DNA from 3 places in the Sorangium sp. So ce385 genome. Region 1 is predicted to be linked to each of the others. Evidence: riboswitches for the same ligand, from Rfam matches in the RefSeq annotation. Region 1 holds a riboswitch; each other region holds the start of a gene.
The links. Region 1 has a riboswitch for cobalamin ahead of WME83_RS07140 (TonB-dependent receptor). Riboswitches for the same ligand answer to the same signal wherever they lie in the genome.
Positions count from the first base shown of each region.

Region 2: another riboswitch for cobalamin. It lies ahead of WME83_RS02525 (energy-coupling factor ABC transporter permease); the one in region 1 lies ahead of WME83_RS07140 (TonB-dependent receptor).
Region 3: another riboswitch for cobalamin. It lies ahead of WME83_RS23330 (ribonucleoside-diphosphate reductase subunit alpha); the one in region 1 lies ahead of WME83_RS07140 (TonB-dependent receptor).

Region 1 covers NZ_CP150337.1:1,939,960-1,943,226, forward strand. The annotation lists gene typA (translational GTPase TypA) at 1-897, opposite strand, end outside; cobalamin riboswitch at 1,067-1,274, shown strand; gene WME83_RS07140 (TonB-dependent receptor) at 1,508-3,267, shown strand, end outside.
Region 2 covers NZ_CP150337.1:656,852-660,118, forward strand. The annotation lists gene WME83_RS02510 (energy-coupling factor ABC transporter ATP-binding protein) at 1-73, opposite strand, end outside; gene WME83_RS02515 (CbiQ family ECF transporter T component) at 70-819, opposite strand; gene WME83_RS02520 (hypothetical protein) at 809-1,108, opposite strand; gene WME83_RS02525 (energy-coupling factor ABC transporter permease) at 1,105-1,782, opposite strand; cobalamin riboswitch at 1,917-2,120, opposite strand.
Region 3 covers NZ_CP150337.1:6,391,063-6,394,329, reverse strand. The annotation lists gene WME83_RS23330 (ribonucleoside-diphosphate reductase subunit alpha) at 1-1,398, opposite strand, end outside; cobalamin riboswitch at 1,656-1,863, opposite strand; gene WME83_RS23325 (cytochrome c-type biogenesis protein) at 1,949-2,560, opposite strand; gene WME83_RS23320 (NAD-dependent protein deacetylase) at 2,752-3,267, shown strand, end outside.

The DNA.
Region 1 (3,267 bases):
GGTGACCGACTCGAGCCCCGCGATGGCGATCACCTCGCCCGCGGCGGCGCTCTCGACCGGGACCCGCTTCAGCCCCTCGTAGGCGTAGAGCATCTTCACGTAGCCGCGCGACTGGCCGCCCTCGCCGAGGAGCGCGACGTCGGCGCCGGACCGGGCGGTGCCCCGGACCACGCGGCCGACCGCGAGCCGGCCCACGTAGTCGTCGTGGGTCGTGTTGCAGACGATGACCTGGAGCGGCCCGTCGGGGTCGCCGGAGGGGCCGGGCACGCGCTCGAGGATGGTCTCGAAGAGCGGCTCCAGGTCCTTGGCCTCGTGCTCGAGCTCGCGCTTCGCCTGGCCGAACTTCGCGATCGCGTAGAGCGTCGAGAAGTCCATCTGCGCGTCGCTCGCCTCGAGGTCGCAGAAGAGGTCGAACACCTCGGAGAGCACCTCGTGGGCGCGCGCGTCGCTCCGGTCGATCTTGTTGATGACCACGATGACCGGGAAGCCGCGCTGGAGGCACTTCGAGAGCACGAACCGCGTCTGCGGCAGCGGGCCCTCGGCGGCGTCGACGAGGAGCAGCGCCCCGTCGGCCATCATCAGGGTGCGCTCGACCTCGCCGCCGAAGTCGGAGTGGCCGGGCGTGTCGACGATGTTGATCTTGACCCCGCGGTACCGGATGCTCGTGTTCTTCGCGAGGATGGTGATGCCGCGCTCCCGCTCGAGGTCGTTCGAGTCCATGACGCGCTCGGCCACGACCTCGTTCTCTCGGAAGGCGCCCGACTGGCGGAGCATGTGATCGACGAGGGTCGTCTTCCCGTGGTCGACGTGGGCGACGATGGCGATGTTGCGGAGGTCGTTACGCGGCATATACGGCGGCGGCCGTGTAGCACGCGACCCACGGAGGAGCGAGCCCATCCTCGCCAGAGCCCGAACGTTCGGCCCGCGCGGACGTCGCTCGGCGAGCGCTCGGGTTCACGTGGCGCCGCGCGGGCAGGAGCCCGCGCGATGCGGGCGCGTGGCGACGGACGCGGCGCGGAGCGGGCGAGGTGAGCGGGAGCGATTGACAGCCGGAGGCGCATCCTCGTAGGGTGCGCGCCGCGCTGGTGCCTGGGCGCTCGCTCAGGCTGAATAGGGAACCCGGTGAAATTCCGGGGCTGCCCCGCAGCGGTAAGCGAGAACGACCTCCACGACACGCACTGGCCCGATGAGGGCTGGGAAGCGGTGGACAGTAGGAAGCCGGCCCAGCCGGAGCGCTCGCGAGCCCGAAGACCTGCCCGCGCCCGGCGACGGGGACACATCCGACGCCGGTTCGACCTGGGAGCCTCGAGGGAGGCGGTGAGGTCCGAGCCGGTGCAGCCCTGCGCACGTCCCGGATCCCGAGCCGCCCCCGCGTTGCCTTTCGGTCGCCCGCGGGGGCGAGAGGTCGGTCCAGGGCATCGCGCCGTGGGCGTCCTTTTTCCTCCTCGCGGAGCTCGATGCGAGCGGCCCGGCGCCGCTCCGCGCGATGGCGCGAAGGAGGACATGAATGCTGCGCGAGAACGTCACGAAGGGCCACGGACACCGCCATCGACTCCCTCGGATCGCCGCGCTGGCGATCGTGCTGTCCGCCGCGCGGCCAGCGCGGGCCCAGGGAGAGCCCATCGAGGTCACGGTGCACGCGGAGAAGCCGGGCAGCGAGGCGGCCTCGCGCGTCTCGGTCGGGCACCGCGAGCTCGAGCTCAGGCCGAGGCTCCGGCCGGGCGACCTCCTCGAGTCGGTCCCCGGGCTCTTCGCCGTGCAGCACGCCGGCGGCGGCAAGGCGAACCAGTACTTCCTGCGGGGCTTCGACGCCGACCACGGGACGGACGTCGCGTTCTTCGTCGACGGGGTGCCCGTCAACCTGGTCAGCCACGGCCACGGGCACGGCTTCACCGACCTCTATTTCATGATCCCGGAGCTCGTGATCGGGCTCGACGGTTACAAGGGGCCCTACTACGCGAGCATCGGCGATTTCGGCACGGCCGGCGCCGTCAACCTCCGCTTCGCCGAGAAGCTCGACGAGAGCTCCGCGCAGCTCGGCGTGGGGCAGTACGGCATCCTGCGCGGCCTCGTGATCGCCTCGCCGGAGCTCGGCGACGACTGGCGCGCGGTGGCCGCGGCGGAGGTCTACCGGAACGACGGGCCGTTCCAGAGCCCGGAGCGGCTCGAGCGCTTCAACGTGTTCCTGAGGGCGACGCGCGACCTCGGCAGCACCGGCAAGGTCCAGGCGACGTGGATGTCCTACGGCTCGACCTGGTACGGCTCCGGCCAGATCCCGGCGCGCGCCGTGTGCGGCGAGGGGGAGCAGGGCGGCCTGAACCCGCCGCCCTCCGCCTTCGGGCAGCCGTGCGTCGATCATTTCGGCGCGGTCGATCCGACCGAGGGCGGCTCGACCGCGCGGCACATGGCGTCGGTCTCCGCGTCGACCGCGTGGCGGGACGCCGACCTGAGCGCGATGGCGTACCTCCTGCGCTATCGCTTCACGCTGTACTCGAACTTCACGTTCTTCGCCGAGGATCCGGTCCACGGCGATCAGATCGAGCAGAACGACGACCGCACCGTGCTGGGCGCCGACTTCCGGCTCCGCAAGCAGATCGAGCACCGCGGGGCGAGGTTCACGACGTCGCTCGGCGCGCAGATCCGCGCGGACGCGATCGACAAGTCGCTCCACCACGACGAGGCGCGCGAGCGGCTCGAGGAGCGGGATCGGACCCACGTCGACGAGGGCCAGATCGGCGTGTACGTCGAGCAGGACGCCCGGCTCCGGCGCTGGCTCCGCCTCGTGCTCGGCGTGCGCGGGCAATGGATCGACGTCAACGTGGACGACCTGCGCGAGGACCTCGAGGGGACGGGGAGCAGATCGAGCGGCGCGCGGGGGCAGATGCAGCTGCTGCCGAAGCTCACGGCGGTCGTCTCGCCGGTGGGGGGGCTCGATCTCTTCGCCCACTACGGGCGCGGCTTCCACTCGAACGATGCCCGGGGCGCGGTGCTGGGCCAGGGGGCGGCGACGCTGATCACCCCGGCGAAGGGCTACGAGGTCGGCGCGAGGGTCGCGCCCGTGCGCGGGCTCTCGCTGAGCGCGGCCGGGTTCCTCCTCGACCTCGACTCCGAGCTGGTCTGGAGCGGCGACGCCGGCGAGACCGAGGCGTCGGGGGAGACGCGGCGCTACGGGATCGAGATCGGCGCGCGCTACCGGCTCGGGAGCTGGCTCTTCGCCGACGTGGACGCGACGTTCACCCGCGCGCGCTTCCGCGCGAACGCCGGCAA
Region 2 (3,267 bases), 1.3 Mb from region 1:
GGCGCACGTCGCGCAGCGCGGGCTCGGCGCCGCGGTAGCCGACCCGGGGGGCGCGGAGGGCGATCGCGCTCATCCCGCCGCTCCGGCGGCGACGCTGAGCCCGAGGGCCGCGAGGGCGAGGGCGGCGAACGCGAGGTTCGCGGCGGGCGCGCTCGGCCGACGGTCGGCGACGGGGAGCTCCCCCCGGTAGCCGCGGAGCTGCATGGCGACGGCGGCGTGCTCGGAGCGCTCCAGGGTCCGGAGCGCCACGACGCCCGCGACGGCGCCGGCCGAGCGCGCGGCGGCGACCGGGCGCGCGAACCCGCCGCGGAGCGCGGCGGCGCTCCACGCGCTGTCGGCGGCGCGCTGGAGCACGCCGGCGAAGCGGCGCGCGAGCGCGAGCAGCTCGACGAGGGCCGCGGGCGCGCCGAGCCCGGCGAGCGCCGCCTCGATCTCGGCCGGCGCGGCGGCGCTCGAGAGCCACCGGAGCACCGCGGCGGCCGCGAGGACGCGCGCGGCGATGGCCGCGGCGCGGCGGGCGCCGTCGCGCGCGATCGCGTCGAGCGGGAACGGCGCGCCCGCGAGGAGCGGCTCGCCCGGGGTGAGCGCGAGCGCGAGGGCCGCGGCGAGCCCGCCGATCCACGCGGCGGGCGCGAAGGCGCGGAGGATGGCGCCGGCGGTCATGCCCTGGAGGGCGAGGGCCGCGCACGCGACGGCGAGCAGCGCGGCCGGCGTCCAGGGCGAGCGCGCGCCCGCGGCGACGCAGCACGCGGCCACGGCGGCCCCGAGGCGGAGCCGGGGATCGACGTCGCGGAGCCGCGCGGGGGGGTCAATCCGCACGGAGCCCGTCGCCGCCCGGCTTGCCGGCGGGCTGGCCGGCGCGCTCCACGAAGAGCACGCGCGAGAAGTAGCCCAGGGCGAAGCCGGAGAGGAGCCCTGCCCAGAGGAACGCGAAGAGCAGGAGGTCGCCCTCGAGGCCTGCGAACAGCGGCCCCGTGTCGTGGCGGCCGGCGTCCTCGGCGACGCGGCGGACGACGGCCTCGTCGACCCCGTCCCACGAGGCGTTGCCGCAGGCGGCGAGCCAGAGCGCGGCGGCGGCGAGCAGCGCGCGCGGCGCGACCCGCGTCACGACGCCCCCGCCGCGAGCGGGACGACCTGGAGCCGATCGAGGATGTCGGGCCGCCGGGCGCGCAGGAAGACGAGCGCTCCCGCGGTCATGGCGCCCTCGAGGAGGCCGAGCGGCAGCTGGGTGGGGACGAAGGCGAGGGCGACGCCGGTGAACATGGATGCCACCGACCCGTCGCCCGCGAGCCCGAGCGCGAGCTCGAGCGCCGTGGTCGCGTACGTGGCCCAGTCGGACGTCACGCCGGCCAGGAACCCCGCGACCCAGAGGCTCGCGCCGCAGCGCCGCGCGAGCCGGAAGACGAGGTATCCGGTGAACGCGCCTGCGATGCCCATCGACGCGACGTCGGCGCCGAGCGTGGTGAGCCCGCCGTGCGCGAGGAAGAGGGCCTGGATGAGGAGCGCCACCACGGTGACGAGGACGGTCATCCAGGGGCCGATGAGCACCGCGGCGAGCCCGGTGCCGCACGGGTGGGAGCAGGTCCCTGCGGTCGGCACCGGCACGGGCATGCACGAGATGGCGAAGACGGCGGCGGCGACGAGGCCGACGAACGGCTTATAGAAGGCGTCGTCCCGGGTGCGGCGCCGGAGCAGGTGGAGGGCGACGGCGACGAAGGGCAGGGCGAGCGCGTTCCAGACCGCGCACCAGCCGAGCGGCAGGACGCCCTCCGCGAGGTGCATCGCGGCCGCGGGCCGGGGCGCGAGCAGCGTCGCGAGGAGCACGGCCGCGATGGATACAGCGCGGCCGGGAAGACCGATTTCGGCGCTCCGGGTGAAGTCCGCACCCGAACGCCACGAAGACGTGCGCAAGCTGCACCTCGTGGGGGGCTCGGGTAGGTCTCCCGGCTCATGGGTTCAGGGGGCCTTTCGGGCTCCCAGCGCCGCGTCCACCTTCCCAGGCCTCTTCAGAGGCCCAGTGGTCTTCGGAGGCGGCTCCCCACTCACGGTGGCGGTACCGCGCCGGTTTCGCACCGGCTTCCCTGTTATGCCCAGAGGGCACCCGAGGTGTGGATTGTCAGATGGATGCTCGGTAGTCCCGTTTCGCGCCCGGCGTCAAGGACGTCGCGCCGCGGCCGCGGGGCAGGCGCTCGTCCTGCGGCGGCTGCCCCGCGGCGCGCTGGCGCGTTCGCGGCGGCCGTCTCGCGGCGCGCGCCGGCGCGTTCGCGGCGGCCGTCTCGCGGCGCGCGCCGGCGCGTTCGCGGCGGCCGTCAGGCGGCGCGCGCGGGCGCGTTCGCGGCGGCCGTCAGGCGGCGCGCGCTGGCGCGTTCGCGGCGGCCGTCAGGCGGCGCGCGCCGGCGCGTTCGCGGCGGCCGTCAGGCGGCGCGCGCTGGCGCGTCTCACGCCGGACCGAGCTCGGTGACGATCCGCGCGCGCGGGCTACCGCCGCGGGCGGTCCAGTGCGTCGCGGGCCACCGAGCGCCCGGCGTCCGGAGGTCCGGCGCGGCGGGGGGCCGTGCTGTACCGCGCCCGGCCTCGTGGCATTGCGAGCGGCCGATCCGCCGCTGCCGCGGTGTCCACCGCGCGTGGCGCCGCCCCAATCGAATCGACAGGCTGCGCTGCGCGCGCTCGCGCCCTCCGGTCGCAACGCGGCGTCCGCGAAATTGACCGAGACGCACGCGGACAAGCTTCCTCGAAAAAGCTGCAAGCGATGTGCTTCTGTAGTTAAAGTCTCTTTACTTGTTCATCCCGGGATCGCCGCTCGCCCCCGGGTGCCCGCTCGGAGCGTGCGCCGCCCCGCGCGTGCGGCGCACGTTCCGGTGATTTTCTCGCCGCAGTGTGCTTTGTTCGTCCTGGCTCTTTACTTGTGAGCAAGTGTTCCGTGCCTGGCTCGCTTCGTCGCTGAGCCTGGCGTGAAGGGGCGGCGGGCTCTCGTGTTCTCTTTTCGAGGGCGCGGCGAGCGACTCCGCCGGACGCTGCTCCGGCGCGGGTATGCCCGGCTCGGACGCGCATTCGCGGAAATCGGCGGCGTGCGCGCTGCGCTGTCACCTGGCTGTCATCGTGCCGGTAGCAATTCGCTCATCGCGTGCAGCGGTTGCACTTTGTTATCGACAACCTGCTTCCGGGTGCCACACTCCGATCACCGCATGCGCACCGGCGCGGTTTCCCCCCCCGGCCCGGAGCGCGTGCGGGCTATCTCGAGCACCGCAGCGGACGTTCTCCGCGCCG
Region 3 (3,267 bases), 4.5 Mb from region 1:
CTTCGAGGTCACCTCGACGATCTCGGTGCAGAGGTTCGAGAGGTGCACGATCCGGCCCGGCAGGGCCGTCTGGTTGCAGGCGCGGTTCGCCTTGTCCTTGAACGTCATCCAGCCGTTGCCCGTCTGCGCGAGCGTCCGCATCATCCGCGCGTAGAGCTCGCGCGCCTTCATCGTCTTCTTGGCGAGGCCCGCCCCCTCCGCCTCGGCATAACGGCGCTCGAACTCGTCGCCGTAGAGATCGGGCAGATCGCGCACGTCCTTGGGGTCGAACAGGCTCCATTCGCCGTCCGCCTCGACCCGCTTCATGAACAGGTCCGGGACCCAGCTCGCGAGGTTCAGGTTGTGTGTGCGCGCGGCCTCGTCTCCCGTGTTGTCGCGCAGCGCGAGGAACTCCTCGACGTCGGCGTGCCACGGCTCGAGGTAGACGCAGCAGGCTCCCTTGCGCTTGCCGCCCTGGTTCACGGCCGCGACCGACGCGTCGAGCGTCTTGAGCCACGGCACGATGCCGCTCGAGTGCCCATTGGTGCTCTCGATGAGCGAGCCGCGCGACCTCACGCGGTGGTACGCCAGCCCGATGCCGCCGGAGAACTTCGAGAGCAGCGCGACGTCGGTGTAGCGCTGGTAGATGGTCTCGAGGTGGTCCTCGGGCGAGTCGAGCAAAAAGCAGCTCGAGAGCTGCTCGTGGCTCGTCCCCGCGTTGAACAGCGTGGGGGAGCTCGGGAGGTAGTCGAGCGACGAGAAGAGCCGGTGAAGCTCGATGGCCTGCGCCGCCGTCTCGGACAGCGCGCACGCGATGCGCAGGAAGAACTGCTGCGGCGTCTCGATGACGACGCGCGCCTCGGGGTGCTTGAGGAGGTAGCGATCATAGAGGGTCCGCAGCCCGAAATATTCGAGCTCGTGATCGCGCCCCGGCTCGATCGCGTCGTTCAGCTTGCGGGCGTTCTGCGCCACGAACCCGTGGAGCCGCTCGTTGATGAGGCCGAGCCGCCGCCCGACGGCCACGGACTGCGAGAAGGCGTGGATCTCCTGGTTGCGGACCTCCTTGTCGATATAGGTGGCGAGCAGGCGCGCCGCGAGCTTCGCGTACTGGGGCTCCTCCGCGATGAGCGACGCCGCCGTCTGGATGGAGAGCTTGTCGAGCTCCCGCGTCGTGGCGCCGTCGTAGAGGCCGCTGATGGTCTTTGTCGCGACGCGGAGCGCGTCCACGTCGGGCAGCGCCGCGCAGCAGCGGCTCACGGCCCGGACGATCTTGTTGACGTCGACGGGCTCGCTCGACCCGTCGCGCTTCGTCACCCGCATCGTCGTGTGCGGGAGCGTCTCCTCCGCGCCTCCGCCCCTCGCGCTCCGCGCCCGCAACGGCGCCGCGCCGTCGCCCGTCGTCACCGTGTCGCTCAGCATGGCAATCCTCCTCGTCGAGCTTCGTTCGGAGCGGTCCCGGACCGCTCGCGTCGAGATCGCGAGAGCGAAGAAGCCAGCCGATGCGCACGGATGCGCCGGGCCCTCCTGGAGAGCCCTCGGACCGACCGCTCGCCCCCGCGGGCGAAAGGAAGACAACGCGGGAGGGGGTCGGAACCGAAACGAGCGCGAGAGTCGGCGCCAGCTCGGACCTCCCCGCCTCCCTCGAGGCTTCCAGGTCAAACCGGCGCGGGATGTCTCCCCGACGCAGGATGTTGGCAGGTCTTCGGGCTCGCGAGCGCTCCGGCTCTCGCCGGCTTCCTACGGTCCACCGCTTCCCAGCCAGGAGGCCAGTGCTCGTCGTGGAGATCGTTCTCGCTTACCGCTGCGGGGCAGCCCCGGATTCACACCGGGTTCCCTTTTGAGCCCCGGGCCGAAGCCAAGGGCACCAACACGTGGCACTACATATTGCGGTGCGATGCGCAGGTCAAGCGAGATATTGTGGTCGGGGCCGGGCGAGGCGAGCGACGACGGGCTCTCAGCGAAGGTGTGCTCACGCGTCGCGCGCCCGGAGCTCGTCGTCGAGGCGCTCGTCATATTCATCGCGATCGGCCGCCGCGACGGCGCCGCTCGGCGGGGCTGGCTGCGCGGCGCCGCGCCTCCACGAGCGCAGCAGGGCGAAGACCCCGAGAAACGTCACCGCGATGCCCAGCATCAATGCCAGCGCGACCTTGCCGAGGACGCCGGACGAAGGCGCCGCGCGGAGGCGGTCGCCATAACGCGCGACGAGGTCCTGCTCGATGGCGTCGGCGGCCTCGCCCCGGTGGAGACGCGCGCGGATCTCGCGACGAAGATCGCTCGCCACCGGGGATTCGTGCACATCGAGCGTCTGATTCCAGCAACAAGGCGCGAGCAGACGCGCCGCGAGCGCCTTTTCGCCGGGCGCGGGGGCCGCGTCGACGAGCTCGGTCGCGGCCTCGCCGGGCGTCGCCGGCTCGGCCCTGCCGCTGAGCGCGACGCCCGCGATGACGGCGGCCAGCGCCGCCGCGCGGCGCCAGCGCGAGCTCCGCAGGAGCCGGAGACGCGATGTCGAGCTCGCCTCGCGTGCCCCGCGCGCCGAACGGGCCGGCTCATTCGCCGATTTGCAGTGCGCTCGATCGATCATGGCAAGACAGGCTAGCGCCGCTGGCCGCCAGGGCTCTGCGACACGATGTCGCGCGCGTCGCGGCGCATCCCGGGCAGGCGCGGTGTGCGGCCCGAGGAGCGGGTTCGGAGAGGCGCAGTCGCCTGTGCTGCGCGTCACGCCGGCGCGGGCGGCTGGCGGCGCCTCCGGCGGCGGGTCACAAACGGGGGCCCATGCCGCTCAGCCATGCGCTCCTCGCGGATCCGGTCGACGACCTCATCGCGCTCCTGCGCGGCAAGCGCTTCGTGGCGCTGACCGGGGCGGGGTGCAGCACCGAGTCCGGCATCCCGGACTACCGCGGCCCCGAGACGCGGCGCCGGGCGCGCAACCCGATCCAGGGGCGGGAGTTCTCGCGCTCGGCCGAGATCCGGCAGCGGTACTGGGCGCGCGCCGTGATCGGGTGGGAGCGGTTCTCGCGGGCCGAGCCCAACCCGGCGCACCGCGCCCTCGCGCGGCTCGAGCAGGATGGGCTGCTCGAGGGCCTCATCACGCAGAACGTCGACGGCCTCCACCAGGCCGCCGGCAGCCGCCGCGTCATCGAGCTGCACGGGACGCTCGCCGAGGTCGCGTGCCTCGAGTGCGGCGCGATGGAGCCGCGCGCCGCCCTCCAGGAGCGGCTCCTCGCGCGGAACCCCGGCTGGCTGCGGCTCGCGGCCGACGTCGCCCCCGACGGCGACGCCGACCTGCCC